One region of the Holdemania massiliensis genome, then DNA from elsewhere that is predicted to be linked to it. Evidence: a T-box and tRNA genes for the amino acid it is inferred to sense, from the RefSeq annotation. Region 1 holds a T-box; the other holds one or more tRNA genes.

Region 1 (6,863 bases):
GATTAAGTGGCTGCGTCGCTGGTGCGTTGAAGCCGGCAGCAGTCTGGAAGGCCGGCTGGAAGGTTATCGTAAAAAAATGGGGATCATTCAGAAGCCCGCTCTGTATGTTGGCGGATATCCGCCTTGGATTTTCATTCCGACGGTATCCATGGAACGGGATGACTGTGTTTATGTGCGGGCGGACCGAATCCGCAAGATCGGCAATGATCATGGATTGGCTGTCGTTTATTTTGATACGGGTGTTGTGTATCGGCTGTTAGTCTGTGCCCGGAGTCTGCGTCAGCAGCGCAGCCGCAGTCTGCAGTATTTAAAAACATTGATTTGTCTGCGATGAATCAGATGTTTGCTTTCGTCATAGAATGAAACGATGAGGAGGAAATTATGACGAAGATCAATCTGATATTCAATGAAAATCGAAATATTCAAAAAGAACAGTCCCGCTTAGAACGAATGGGACTGAAAGACGAGCTGACAATCGTCAGTGACGAACATCTTCTGGCATCCGCCAGACCGGAACAGATGTATTATGACAGTCAGCGCAAATGCGGCTGTTTCTGGTCAGGAGTTCTGGACAATGAAGAAGAGCTGCGCCGAATATGGGAACAATACCGGCCGCAGAGTACGGGAAGCAGCGCGAAGATGCTGGCGCAGCTGTATGAAATTCTGAATGAAAAGCTGTTTGAAAAACTGGATGGAGGATTTGTCATCATCTTCATTCAGGGACATCAGCTGCATATCGTGCGGGATCCGATGGGGGTTAAAACGTTGTATTATACCCGAAAACCGGATGGAGAGTGGCTGTTTTCGGATCAGATTAAAGGCTTGTTTGCGGAGGGCAGCCGGACGCCGGTGATCAATCGCAGCTCCTTGCTGGAATTGTTTGCATTAGGCCCATCGCATACGGAAGGACAGACTTTCTATAAAAATGTCGCGGAGCTGCCGATCGGACATGCGCTGTTAATCCGCGACCGCAAGGAAAGTCTGCATGAATACTTTGAGCTGAACGTTCATCGGCACAATGAGGATCTGGCAACCACGGCGGCGCATATCCGCCAGATGGTTCAGGATTCTCTGAACCGCCAGTGTGAAGCTTCGCAGGTGCACGCGGCCTTTCTTTCCGGCGGATTGGACAGCAGTATTCTATGTGCCCTGGCTGCTCAGCGGGGACCGCTGAACACCTTTTCTCTGGATTATGAAGGCAACGAGCAGTATTTTAAAGGCTACGCGTATCAGACGACCCGCGATAACGACTATATTGACGCCATGGTTCAGCGGTATCAGTTTCATCACCAACCGCTGCTGATCACTCAGCGGGAGTGTGAAGAACTGCTGGAAACCGCGATGGTCGGCCGGGATGGACCGGGGATGGCGGATGTGGATTCGAGTCTGCTTTGGATGTACCGCAAGGTCAAAGAACAGACGGATTCGGTTCTGACAGGCGAATGTTCGGATGAACTGTTCGGCGGCTATCCTTGGTTTTACCGCAGTGATCTTGTCGATCTGAAATCATTTCCATGGCTGCAGTCACTGCCCCAGCGCGTGAAGCTGCTGCGAGCGCCGATCAACGAGCTGGATTATGAAGGCGCGATGCGGGCGGCCTATTGGGCGACGGTGCAGCGCGCACCCAAGGATCCGTTTGACAGCGAGCAGGATCAGCGGGCGAAGACGATGACGTATCTCACCGTTCATTGGTTTATGCAGACTTTGATTCAGCGCCAGGAAGCGATGGCCGAGCTGACCGGACTGACGGTGCGGGCGCCGTTCTGCGATGCGAAATTGTATCAGTATTTGTATAACGTACCGTGGTCAATGAAATTCTTAAAAGGGGAGGAAAAGGGTCTGCTGCGCATGGCGTTTGAGGATAAGCTGCCGGCTCAGGTTGCACACCGCAAGAAAAATCCATATCCGAAGACGTATCATCCGGAGTATACCCGGCGGGTAAAACAACGCCTTCAGAGCCTGCTCAATGATCCGGAATGCCGGATGTGCGAGCTGCTTGATCCCGCTGCTCTGCAGCAGTTAATCGATACCGACGGCGGCAGTTTTGCCAAGCCTTGGTTTGGACAGCTGATGATGGGACCGCAGCTTCTGGCCTATTTCATTCAGCTGGAACTGTGGTTAAGACGGTATCAGATCCGCATCGAATTCTAGAATTTCAATTCTCTGTCTGTTTGATTGTTTTTTGGCTTGAAAGACAAAATAAAGATGATAAAATGAGGAATGGAAAAAAGAGGAGAAGTTATGTCAAACCAAGCCAAAAAAGACTGCAGGACATTGATTGCGGTCATTATTTCCGCTTTTGTTTATGCGATCGCGATGAAAGCCTTTGTCGAAACCGGCAATCTGTTTCCGGGCGGCTTCGCCGGCCTGTCCCGGCTGTTCAGCATGTCGCTGAGCAAATTCGGCAACATTGAAATTCCGTTCAGCGTTTTCTATTTCCTGCTGAACATTCCGCCGACGCTGTTAGTTTACAAATACGTCGGTCATCGTTTTACGATCTTTTCTGTATTGCAGTATTCGCTGACCAGCTTGTTCACCGAACTGCTTCCGACCTTTCCGATCACCAGCGATATGCTTTTAATCGCGGTTTTCGGCGGAATCGTCGGCGGCCTGGCGATTTCGATCGCGCTGCGTTCCGATGCCAGCTCCGGGGGAACGGATTTTATCGCCATCTATGCTTCGACCAAGTACAACGCTCCAACCTGGTCCTATGTCATGTATTTCAATGCAGCGATGTTAATCGTGGCTGGGGTTTTGTTCGGTTGGGAACAGGCTTTGTATTCGATTATCTATCAGTTCTGCAGCACTCAGGTGGTGCAGGGAATGCATTTGCGCTACAAGCTGAATTCGCTGTTTATCATCACGGAGAAGCCGGAGGAGGTCTGCGACGCGGTGTTCCATTATTGCCGCCATGGGATTACAAAGCTGTGGGGAGAAGGTGGGTTCTCGCATACCCCGCGGTGCCTGTTGTTTATGACGGTCAACGCCTATCAGGTTCATGGTTTGATCGAAGCGATTCGTAAGGTGGATCCGAAGGTGTTTATCAATGTTTCCAAAACCGATAAGATCATCGGAAATTATTATCAGAAGCCGCTGGATTAGCCAGGGGTAAGACGTCCTCCAGTCGGGACGTCTTTTTTTGCGTATCAGACGGAAAACGACAGATTTTTTGCTTTTCAGCAGGTATGCTGGGGGCAAAGAAAGAGGCGAAGTTTGTGGAATATCGAGTGAACGATGCGAAGCTGCAGAAGATGCTGGACCTGGCGGACAATCTGATTCAGCCCAAGACCCGGCAGGAAAGCCGGCTGCAGCGCTACTGGCAAAGTGTGGCATGGAAACACGCCGATAAAAAAATCCTGGAATCCAAATCATCCCAGGATTCGGACAGCTGAGGCTGTCCGTTTATCGTTTGCGGAACTCGATGCCGATCTTCCGCTGCACTTTTTCCAGCTTGCGGCTGGCCAGCCGCTGGGCTTTAACCGCTCCTTCCGCTAAGGTTTTTTCAATCAGGTCCGATTGGATAATCGCTTGATAGCGCGCCTGAATCGTTTCCAGTTCACCGCAGACGACATCGGCTACAGCCCCTTTGAACTCACCATAGCCCTTGCCGGCAAAGCGGTCAACAATCGCATCGATCGGCTCGCCCGACAAAGAGGACATGATCGTTAACAGGTTGGCAATGCCCGGCTGGTTCTGAGGGTCAAAGCGAACGCAGGCTTCGTTGTCCGTCACGGCAGACATAATCTTTTTGCGGGCTGATTTCAGATCTTCCAGCAAGTAGATGCAGCCCTTGTCGCCTTTGTCCGACTTGGACATTTTCTTCGTCGGATCGCTTAATGACATAATCCGCGCGCCGACCTTCGGCACCACTGGCTCCGGAATCCGGAAGGTCTGTCCATAGCGGTTGTTGAAACGATTGGCAATATCACGGGTCAGCTCGACGTGCTGCTTCTGATCCTCACCGACCGGAACGTAATCCGCATCATAAATCAGAATATCCGCCGCCATCAGGCAGGGGTAAGTATACAGGCCGACAGTCAGATTCGTTTCGCCCTTCGCTACCTTGTCCTTATACTGCGTCATCCGATTCAGCTCACCTTGGTAGCTGTTGCAGTTCATGATGAAGCCCAGCTGAGCATGTTCCTTTACATCCGACTGCAAGAAAATCGTTGCCTGATGGGGATCCAGTCCGCAGGCCAGATACAGCGCCACTGCGTCTTTGAGATTCTTTTTCAGTTCCTGAGGATCCTGATAGACAGTAATACAGTGCAGGTTGGCGATGAATACGAGCATTTCATATTCATCCTGATACTTGACGAAGTTGCGCAGGGCGCCGATATAGTTGCCCAGGGTCAGCTGTCCGCTCGGCTTGATGCCGCTGAGCATGACTTTTCTTTTTTCTGTGTTTTCCATGTTTTTCTCCTTTTCTGATAAAAAAAGCGCCCCGACAACCGGGACGCCTGACGCGTGGTACCACCCAGCTTGTTTTTCAGATGTTCTGAAAAACCGCTCATGCAGGATAACGGCCTGTTCCGTTGGAAAACTGATGCTTTCCAAAGCTCGGAAAACCCATTTCACTTAATTTCTGCGGATGAGTTGCACCAACCCTCATCTCTCTGGATGTCAACGAAATTACGCTACTGCTTTTTCTTCACTGCTTTCCTTCATTTAAGCACAAACGGAAGCAACATGCAAGCCTGCTTTTAGATAACCTTGAAGAAAGAAGCGGAAAGCGGGGAAGCCCGCAAGGATCGAAAAAAACCGACGATTTGCAAGAGAATCCGCGGCCGCCGGATTGAATTTCCGGCTGTTTCATTGTATGATAAAAGCTCAAAAGGAATCATGAGCGGACTGAGTCCGGTTTCAGTCTGATTGTGTTCAAATAGAAATGGCGGTGCAATTTATGATCGTAGTGTATACTTCACCTGGCTGTGCTTCCTGCCGTAAGGTCAAACAATGGCTGAAAGAGCGGAATCTACCGTATCTTGAAAAAAATATTTTTACAACCCTGCTCAACGAAACGGAGATCCGGCATTTGTTGATGCGCAGTGAAAATGGATCGGAGGATATTATTTCCAAACGGTCCAAGATCATCCAGCAGAATGCGATTGATTTGGATGAGATGACGATCAGCGAGCTGGTTCATTTTATTCAGGAAAATCCATCGGTTCTGAAACGGCCGATCATTCTGAATGAGCGTAACTTCCAGGTCGGCTATGATGAGGAAGAGATCGACGCCTTCGTTCCCCAGCAGCTGCGGTCGCTGGCACAGCTGTCCTGCAACGCCAGCTGTCCGAATTACGCCGGCTGCGGCAAGATCCGGGAAGAAGCCTGACAAGCATCTGCGGATGCTTGTTTTTTTCCTCAATCCAAAAGAAAGCATAAGGGAGGATCCACGATGAAAATATTGGTCGGTTTATCAGGCGGCGTCGATTCCGCCGTTGCAGCCTATCTTTTAAAACAACAGGGTTTGGACGTATCCTGTGCGTTTATGCGCAATTGGGATTCCATGGCCAACAACGACTTTTTAGGCAATCCTAATGCCGATGCCGATGTCTGTCCCCAGGAAAAAGACTGGATGGATGCCAAAAGTGTCGCTGACAGTCTGGGGTTAGAGCTTTTGCGCGTCGATTTTGTCAAAGAGTATTGGGATCATGTGTTTTCCAACTTCCTGCAGGAATATCAGAAGGGAAGAACGCCGAATCCGGATATTCTGTGCAACAAATACATTAAATTCTCCAGCTTTCTGGATTTCGCCAAGAGCCGGGGCTTTGATACGCTGGCAACCGGGCACTACGCGCGGGTTCAGCATGAAGAAGATTTCAGCAGGCTGTACAAAGCCAAGGATCTGAATAAGGATCAAAGCTATTTCTTATGTCAGGTTGCTTCGGAAGCTTTGGCGCATACATGTTTTCCGTTGGGTGAGATCGAAAAGCCGGAGGTGCGGCGGATTGCGAAGGAGCTGAAGCTGTCGATTGCGGAAAAAAAAGATTCGACGGGGATCTGTTTTATCGGCGAGCGGAATTTCCGGGAATTTCTGAAGAATTATCTGCCGGCAAAGTCCGGAACGATTGTCGATGTCAAGAGCCGGCGGATTTTAGGCGAACATGAAGGCGTGCTGTACTACACGATCGGTCAGCGCAAAGGTTTAGGCATCGGCGGCGAGGGCGGCCCATGGTTTGTCGTCGGCAAGGATGTCGTCCGCAATGAACTGCTGGTGGCCAGCGGCGAAAGCAACGACTGGCTGCTCAGCGATACATGTCTGGTCAGCGGCGTCAACTGGCTGGGCAAAGCCAAGCCGCAGGGAACATTGACCTGCTGCGCGAAATTCCGCTATCGCCAGAAAGACAATCCGGTGACGCTGGAGTTTTTGGATGAAACAACAGTGAAGCTGACCTATCCCCAGCAGGTGGCTTCGGTGACGCCGGGGCAGCAGGCGGTTTTCTATCTGGAAGATCAATGTCTGGGCGGCGGTGTGATCGAGGAAGTCTGGCACAAGGGCCAATCGCTGACGGATCGAGTCCGCAGCTTTGAGCAATGAAGCCTTTTACACTCTCACGCCGGCGCGTGCAGCTGATTCTGGCGAACTATTTTGTGGGTTATCTGTTTGTTTATCCGATGCTGATCGGCCTGCTTTATTCCTTGCTTGAGCCGCTGGGGATTAAGCATTTGCAGCCGATCTTGGAAAATGCAGTATATCTGTGGGTGTTTGCGGTCACGGTGACGGCAGCCTGGCCGTTGTTAAAAGAGCATCTTCGGCGGTTTCGGCAGAACCGCCGAAATATCATCAAATCTTCCCTGACGCACTATGTGCAGATGTGGCTTATCATGTACGGACTGAATTTGGCAATTATTCTGATCAC
Region 2 (6,863 bases), 560 kb from region 1:
CGCATATTCTTTGCTTGTCCCTTCAAAACGGACAGCTCCGGTAGCGATCACCAGATCGCCGCCTTTTACATCCAGATCCATGCCGCCGCAGGTACCCACGCGGATGAAGGTGTCTGCACCGCAGACATGCAGTTCTTCCATCGCAATCGAAGCCGAAGCTCCGCCGATTCCGGTTGAGGTGACACTGACCTTTACCCCATCCAATTCGCCGGTATAGGTAACAAATTCGCGTGAATCTGCAATCAATACTGGATTGTCGAAGTGGGCTGCGATCTTAGCACAACGTTTTGGATCACCCGGCAGCAAAACATAACGGCCGACCTCGCCTTTCGCAACACCAATGTGGTATTGTCTGCCTGAGCCTTCTGTATAATCAATCATACTTGTTCCTCCTTTGTAAAGGGCTTTCATCACTTATAATGTACCACACCTCAGACATCAAAAAAAGCGACATTTGTCGCTTTTTGAGTCTTTTATCCGATTAGTTGTTGGCCGGGTTAAGATCGTTGTTTACGACCAGGTCAACGGCTTTCCAGTTGCCCGAGCTGCGCGTCAGGACAATTTGATAACCACAGTGATAAGTACGGTTTCCATAGGTATTGCTCAATACGGTATAATCGAAAATCACTTTGCCAACTAAGTCGTCATCATCGATCTGGATCAGATCAATGACCTCTGAGTTTTCAAATTTAACACCGGCATGACTAGTATACCATTGGTTGTCCATGGTACGGATTTTAGTGGCAAATTCGCTGCCGGTCAAAAAGTAGCCAGTTAATGTTCCCAAACTGCCGTCGCCGGTTGCATAACGTGCTGCGGCTTCAGCGATGGCAATCATCGTCTTCTCACCTGCGTTTTTGACTTCACCGGCGGCTTCGCTTCCAACATAGAAACGTTCTTCATAGGCGTCTTTAACTACTTTGTAGCCATCGGCTGAGATTTCCGGCTCCGACATCAATTCGCTGATTTCATAACGTGTCACGGAAGGCGCGGCAGAGCTGGTCTTATAGCGATCAAAGGTGCCGGCTGGAACCTGTGTTTCTTTTACATAATCGCTGCCTAATAAAATGCCATTGACTTTCACCTGAGCGGCTGCCGGGGCATCAATCAGATAGCTTAGATTGCCGGAACTCTGCATGATCGTTTCTACCTGCCAGGCATCGTTCTCTTTGCGCAGATTCAGCGTCGAAACCTTTTTGCCGTCAGAATAGACACCGTAGGTACCTTCATGACCTTCAGCCGTTTTATCATCCTTGACATAGCTGAGATCCTGGAAGTCAACATTTCCGTAGATCGTATTCATCGTCGCATTGAAGTCGGCTTCGCTGCTTAAGCTGCCGGTTCGTGTCTGAAACTGTTCATATAATTCCGAATAATCCTGTTTTTCGATTTTCTTCATGTAAGCTTCCAAAGCGGCGTTAGGCATCGTTTTTTCATAAGCGCTCATCTTGGCATTGACTAAGGTGAGTACACCAGCGGAAGCGCCGATTACAATCACCAGGATCAGCCCGATCATGGCCATGGCTGTTCCGGTGGGAATTCCTTGTTTTTTACTCATAGCAATTTCTCCTATTTCACGATAAAGGCGGTTGGCACGCGGCGGTCGCCTTTAATCGATACGGTGGTATTCAGTGTTTCGCCATCATAAACCATGACAGTAGAATTACCGCCGTCCAGATTGGCGGCGTTAACAGCATCATACTGCTGCATGATGTCAATGATATCCTGATAGGTTGAGCCAAAGCTGCTCGGCTGGCGGCCATCCAGAACCATCAGCAGAAAGGCGCCGTCATAACGCTGTCCAATGACTGTGCGCGGATTAAGTCCCGGATGCCGCCCGGTTTCAAAGACGACGTCCCAGTTCTTAATGAAGACGGGACCAAAGGTAACCGCATCGCGGATATCATAATCCAGCGCCTGCTGGGCAGTCATATCACCAACGACTAACTGGTTGGCATTGTTGATGCCGATAACCGGTGTAAATTCGTTAGGTCTGCCGCTGATCAGCTTTCCATCATGAATGACAATACCATAAGCTGTCCCGCCGTTGCCGTTGCCGCCGGCATCTTCAAAGCCCCCGGCATTGATTCCAGCAATCGCGTTGTTATCTTGAATGTACTTTTCAACGGAATACCCCGGTGCTCCGGAATCCATATTCGGATTGCAGGCAACGAAGACGCGTGAAGGATCGTGAACGATCATCAATTTACCTTCAAAAGTAGTTCCCTTCAGATCAATAATTTCAATGGCGTCCTTATCCGCACTTTCTGAAGCGGTTGGTTTATCCTCTTCATCTGCCAGCTGCGGATTGCGGATCGCTTCCAGCTCAGCCTGGGAATAGAACAGCCCAGCGGCTTTATACTGCAGACTGCCTTCCTCCATGGTTTCCAGCAAATGCTGCGTATACGCTTTGTAAGGTCCGCGATAGATCGAATTGAGCGCTAAAGTTCCGGTTATCCCAGCACCAGCTAAGACCATGACCAGGATGATACCGCTCAGCGCTCCGGCGGAGATCCCGGATTTTTTCGCTTTTCTTTTTTTAGTCATTTGTTTCATGTATGAAGTTTGATCTTCATACGACTCCTTTCTTTTGTTCGTGTTCAGCCACAGCATAATTATATCGGCAACCGCGCCAGAAAACAATGCGTGTGCAGACGAAATAAATGAAGACTTCATGACGAAAAGAAATGAAGTGGAGAGCGTTGAGAAGTACCTGTTAAAAAATACTGAAAAAAATAAAAAGAAAGAAATGATCTTGAAAGAAGTGATTAGGAAAGAAAAATAAACAAGTCAGCAAAGATGGAAAAAATATAATGCATATTTAATGCGCATATAATGCATAGATTTTTCAAAACACAAAAAAAAAGCCTTTTGTTAAAGGCTTTCACGTTATAGTGGCAGGGGTGGAGAGAATCGAACTCCCATCAAAGGTTTTGGAGACCTCTGTTCTACCATTGAACCACACCCCTAAAAATGGTGACCCGTACGAGATTCGAACTCGTGAATGACGCCGTGAAAGGGCGCTGTGTTAAGCCACTTCACCAACGGGCCAATTTTTCGATTGCTTTGTAATAATAGCATAAACTTTTTCTGATTTCAACAAAAAAATAAAAAAAGAAAGCAGAACAGAATCGGAACAAGAGATGACTTACCGAATTTCCTGTAATGCAGCGGATAAATCTGTTTGGAAATCGGATACCCCTATTCAATAGGCTGCTAAGAACAGCCTTCTTCTGTCGATGAGTTCTGAGCGAAGGTAGGTTTTCATTTCTTTTTTTGAATTTCAATTCAGCTTTCTTCCTGCTTTTCTTAAACACTTTATTTCTTTTGGTATTTTTGTCTGCTGGAAGTCGCTAATACTGGTTTACTTTTCAGATCAAATATCTTAAAATTTACGTGTATCTAAAATGAGAAGGAGATTAATTATGAAAATTTCATCGCTACAATCTGCTAGATATGAGTATTCACCGAAACTCCCAGGTATGTTACGGCATGGTATTGCCAATATTGGAGTTCAGGAAGGGGAAGAAACTCAGAGCGCAGCCGATCAGGAAGTAATCAAACGCTTATTTCCGAACACATACGGCAAAAAGGAAATCACATTCGTACAGGGTGAGAACACGGCAGAAGCCAAGAAGCAAGTGGTCGGCGTCATTCTTTCCGGCGGTCAGGCACCTGGCGGACATAACGTCATCTGCGGTTTATATGATGCTTTAAAGGCAGCGAATACGGAAAACGTTCTGTATGGCTTTAAAAACGGTCCGATCGGTTTGATTGAAGATGATTATTTGATTTTCGATGATGCTTACATCAATCAGTTCCGCAATACCGGCGGTTTTGATATCATCGGTTCCGGAAGAACAAAACTGGAAACCAATGAACAGTTTGCAATTGTTGCGGATGTCTGCAAAAAGCACGGAATTACGGCCATTGTCATCATCGGCGGAGATGATTCCAATACCAATGCAGCGGTTCTGGCGGAATACTTTGCGGCGCATGATACCGGTGTTCAGGTGATTGGGTGCCCGAAAACCATTGACGGCGATTTGAAGAATGAAGATATTGAATGCTCATTCGGCTTTGATACCGCGACCAAGACGTACAGCGAGATTATCGGAAACATTGAAAGAGATGCGAATTCAGCGAAGAAATATTGGCATTTCATTAAGGTCATGGGCCGTTCCGCTTCGCATGTTGCTTTGGAATGCGCACTTGAAACTCAACCGAATATCTGCCTGATCTCAGAAGAAGTTTCGGCTAAGAAAATGTCGCTTTCCCAGATTGCGGATTACATTGCGGATTCTGTCGAAAAGCGTGCGGCGAAGGGAATGAACTTCGGTGTCGCGATCATTCCGGAAGGCGTTGTTGAATTTGTACCGGAATTCTCAGCGTTAATTCAGGAAATCAACGAACTGCTTGCAGGAAGCAAAGCGGATGCATTCAATGCGCTTGCGACTTGGAGTGAGAAGTATGCGTTCATCGAAAAGGGACTGACTAAAGAATCGATGGGTGTCTTTGCGATTCTTCCTGAAAACATTCAGCAGCAGCTGTTCCTGGAACGCGATCCGCATGGCAACGTTCAGGTTTCACTGATCGAATCTGAAAAATTATTCTCGGCCTTGGTCAAGGATAAATTAGATGAGAGAAAGAAAGCTGGAACCTACAAGGGAAAATTCAGCGCCCTGCATCATTTCTTAGGTTATGAAGGAAGATGTGCATTCCCGTCGAACTTTGATTCAGATTACTGTTATTCGTTAGGCTATAATGCGTTCATGCTGATCCAGTATGGCTATAACGGTTATCTGTCAAAAATCTCCAACCTGTCCAATCCGGCCAGCGAATGGACAGCCGGCGGCATGCCGATTACTAAGATGATGAACATCGAAAGAAGACATGGTGAAGACAAGCCGGTTATTAAAAAGGCACTTGTTGAACTGGATGGCAAGCCGTTCAAATTCTTTGAAGCCCACCGTGAAGAATGGGCAGTAGAAACAAGCTTTGTTTATCCGGGCGCAATCCAGTATTACGGACCAGCGGAAGTCTGCGATATCACAACGAAGACGTTGGCACTGGAGCACGAATAATTCATCAGAATAAACGTTTGATCAGTTGTTCTGTGACTCTTGCATAGGATTGATAAAAAGAAATTGCCAGATTGGATCATAACGATTCCTTTCCGGCAATTTTTTTATTTGTAAATTTTGACTGAACAAGCGTGGACAGGAAGCTGCTGATATGCGTCCAGGATCAAAGCGAGATTCTTCGCTAAGGGTCGGCCGCCGTCAAGATACAGGACACGGCAGGGCAGACTGGCAGCCCACTTCAGATGCCGGCTGCGGCAGGGAGATCCGTCTGTTTCATAACGATCTGAATCCGCCAGAAAACGCTGATGGGAATCAAACATGTCGCCGCCAGGCAGAATCCGTTCTCCAAAAGCTTCCCATTCCCGCTGGTGCAGCCGCTGACGGCGCAGCGCAGCGTCGGCATCGACATGGACGGCTAAGTCAAACAGCGGTACAAAGGGGGCGTTGAAGCTGTCCATGGAACCGGCCATGACGAAATGATCGAATTGAGAAATGTCATGCATTAAACGTTCGGCTTTTTCCTGACGGGAATACATACATGTAAAGGGAATGGGCGTGTCTTTCCGCCAGAGATAATCGTCGATATCAAAATAAGGATAACCTAATTCCTGAGCTAGTTTTCGGCCTAAGGTTGTTTTCCCGGAACCGGAAGAACCGAATAAGATAATTCCGCGTGTCATTCTATATCCCTCCCTGATGATGCATTATGGACTTTTATTCTATCACAAAAGACGCGGTCAGAATAACATAAGTAAAGAATTCCTGTTGTTCTCGTTTTTAGCGATAGAACCTGGTAGAATGATTATAAATAGAAGCTTGATCGCCGGATGCTGGAAACTTTGCAGCTTAAGGGTTTAATGCAGTTAACCGGCAAATCAAACGGATTAGGAGAATAGAATGCTTATTTTGGATGCGCTGCGCAGCTGCTTGCTGGCAGGGGTGGTATTGGGTCTGGTTCCCGTTGTATGGTGGTGGTTTAAAGGCCGTAAACAGGCAAAGTTTACTCTGTATTTTGGTTTGATCCGGCCGAAGAAAACAAGGCAGGCTGCGTTCATGATTGGAATGTACGGCTTGATCTGGGGGATGACTCATCTGCCGTATCTTACGCAGTATACCCAACCCTCGGCCAGTCTGTATGCTGGAATGGGGAGTGCGGCAATCCTTCCGATTTTGATCATCAGTTTCATACAGACCGGGTTTTTGGAAGAATTTCTGTTTCGGGGCTTTCTGAACAAACGGCTGGTTAGTCGTTTCGGTGTTTATCGAGGTGTTCTCCTTCAGGGTGTTATTTTCGGTACTCTGCATGTCCTGTTAGCCTCAAACGTCACGTGGCTTTCCGGAATGATTATTTTTACGACGACCCTGCTTGGCGGCCTGGTGCTGGGCTTGCTTTCTGAAAAAACGTTTCAGGGTTCAATTTTACCAGGCGTATTTCTGCATGGATTGGGCAACATGATCATCAATTTAATCCAGGCATTTTCATAATGATGCCCGCAAACAATGGCTGAGAAAACAGAGATAAAGAAAAACGCTGAGTGAAGTCCGGAATACAGGAAGCACAGCGTTTTTTTGCTTTATATAGTATACCTAATTGATCTGAGGAGCGAAGTTGTCATTGACTTGTAAGTCCAGCTCAGTTTATTCCAAATCGATCAGTCGGACATTGGTGACGCCTTTTTTCTCCTTTAAGCTGCGCAGGACTTCGTCAATGGAACAATCCAGATCCGAGATATCCAGGGAGAGGCTGACGGAGGCATGATCGTGGATAGGGATCGACTG

Evidence for each region. The T-box of region 1 lies ahead of trpS (tryptophan--tRNA ligase). A T-box ahead of a tRNA ligase gene usually reads a tRNA of that ligase, here a tRNA-Trp.
Region 2: it has a tRNA-Trp gene. The T-box ahead of trpS (tryptophan--tRNA ligase) is inferred to sense a tRNA for this amino acid. The anticodon was not compared.

Annotation. Positions count from the first base shown of each region.
Region 1 covers NZ_JAKNTK010000001.1:2,026,280-2,033,142, forward strand. The annotation lists gene MCG46_RS09275 (competence protein ComK) at 1-334, shown strand, start outside; gene MCG46_RS09280 (asparagine synthetase B family protein) at 382-2,151, shown strand; gene MCG46_RS09285 (YitT family protein) at 2,242-3,102, shown strand; gene MCG46_RS09290 (hypothetical protein) at 3,216-3,392, shown strand; gene trpS (tryptophan--tRNA ligase) at 3,403-4,413, opposite strand; T-box leader at 4,450-4,664, opposite strand; gene MCG46_RS09300 (Spx/MgsR family RNA polymerase-binding regulatory protein) at 4,904-5,335, shown strand; gene mnmA (tRNA 2-thiouridine(34) synthase MnmA) at 5,399-6,541, shown strand; gene MCG46_RS09310 (CPBP family intramembrane glutamic endopeptidase) at 6,538-6,863, shown strand, end outside.
Region 2 covers NZ_JAKNTK010000001.1:1,470,907-1,477,769, forward strand. The annotation lists gene udp (uridine phosphorylase) at 1-381, opposite strand, end outside; gene MCG46_RS06540 (NTF2-like N-terminal transpeptidase domain-containing protein) at 482-1,558, opposite strand; gene MCG46_RS06545 (phosphodiester glycosidase family protein) at 1,570-2,547, opposite strand; tRNA gene MCG46_RS06550 (tRNA-Trp) at 2,896-2,969, opposite strand; tRNA gene MCG46_RS06555 (tRNA-Glu) at 2,975-3,051, opposite strand; gene MCG46_RS06560 (diphosphate--fructose-6-phosphate 1-phosphotransferase) at 3,426-5,084, shown strand; gene MCG46_RS06565 (AAA family ATPase) at 5,189-5,764, opposite strand; gene MCG46_RS06570 (CPBP family intramembrane glutamic endopeptidase) at 5,982-6,569, shown strand; gene MCG46_RS06575 (ACT domain-containing protein) at 6,723-6,863, opposite strand, start outside.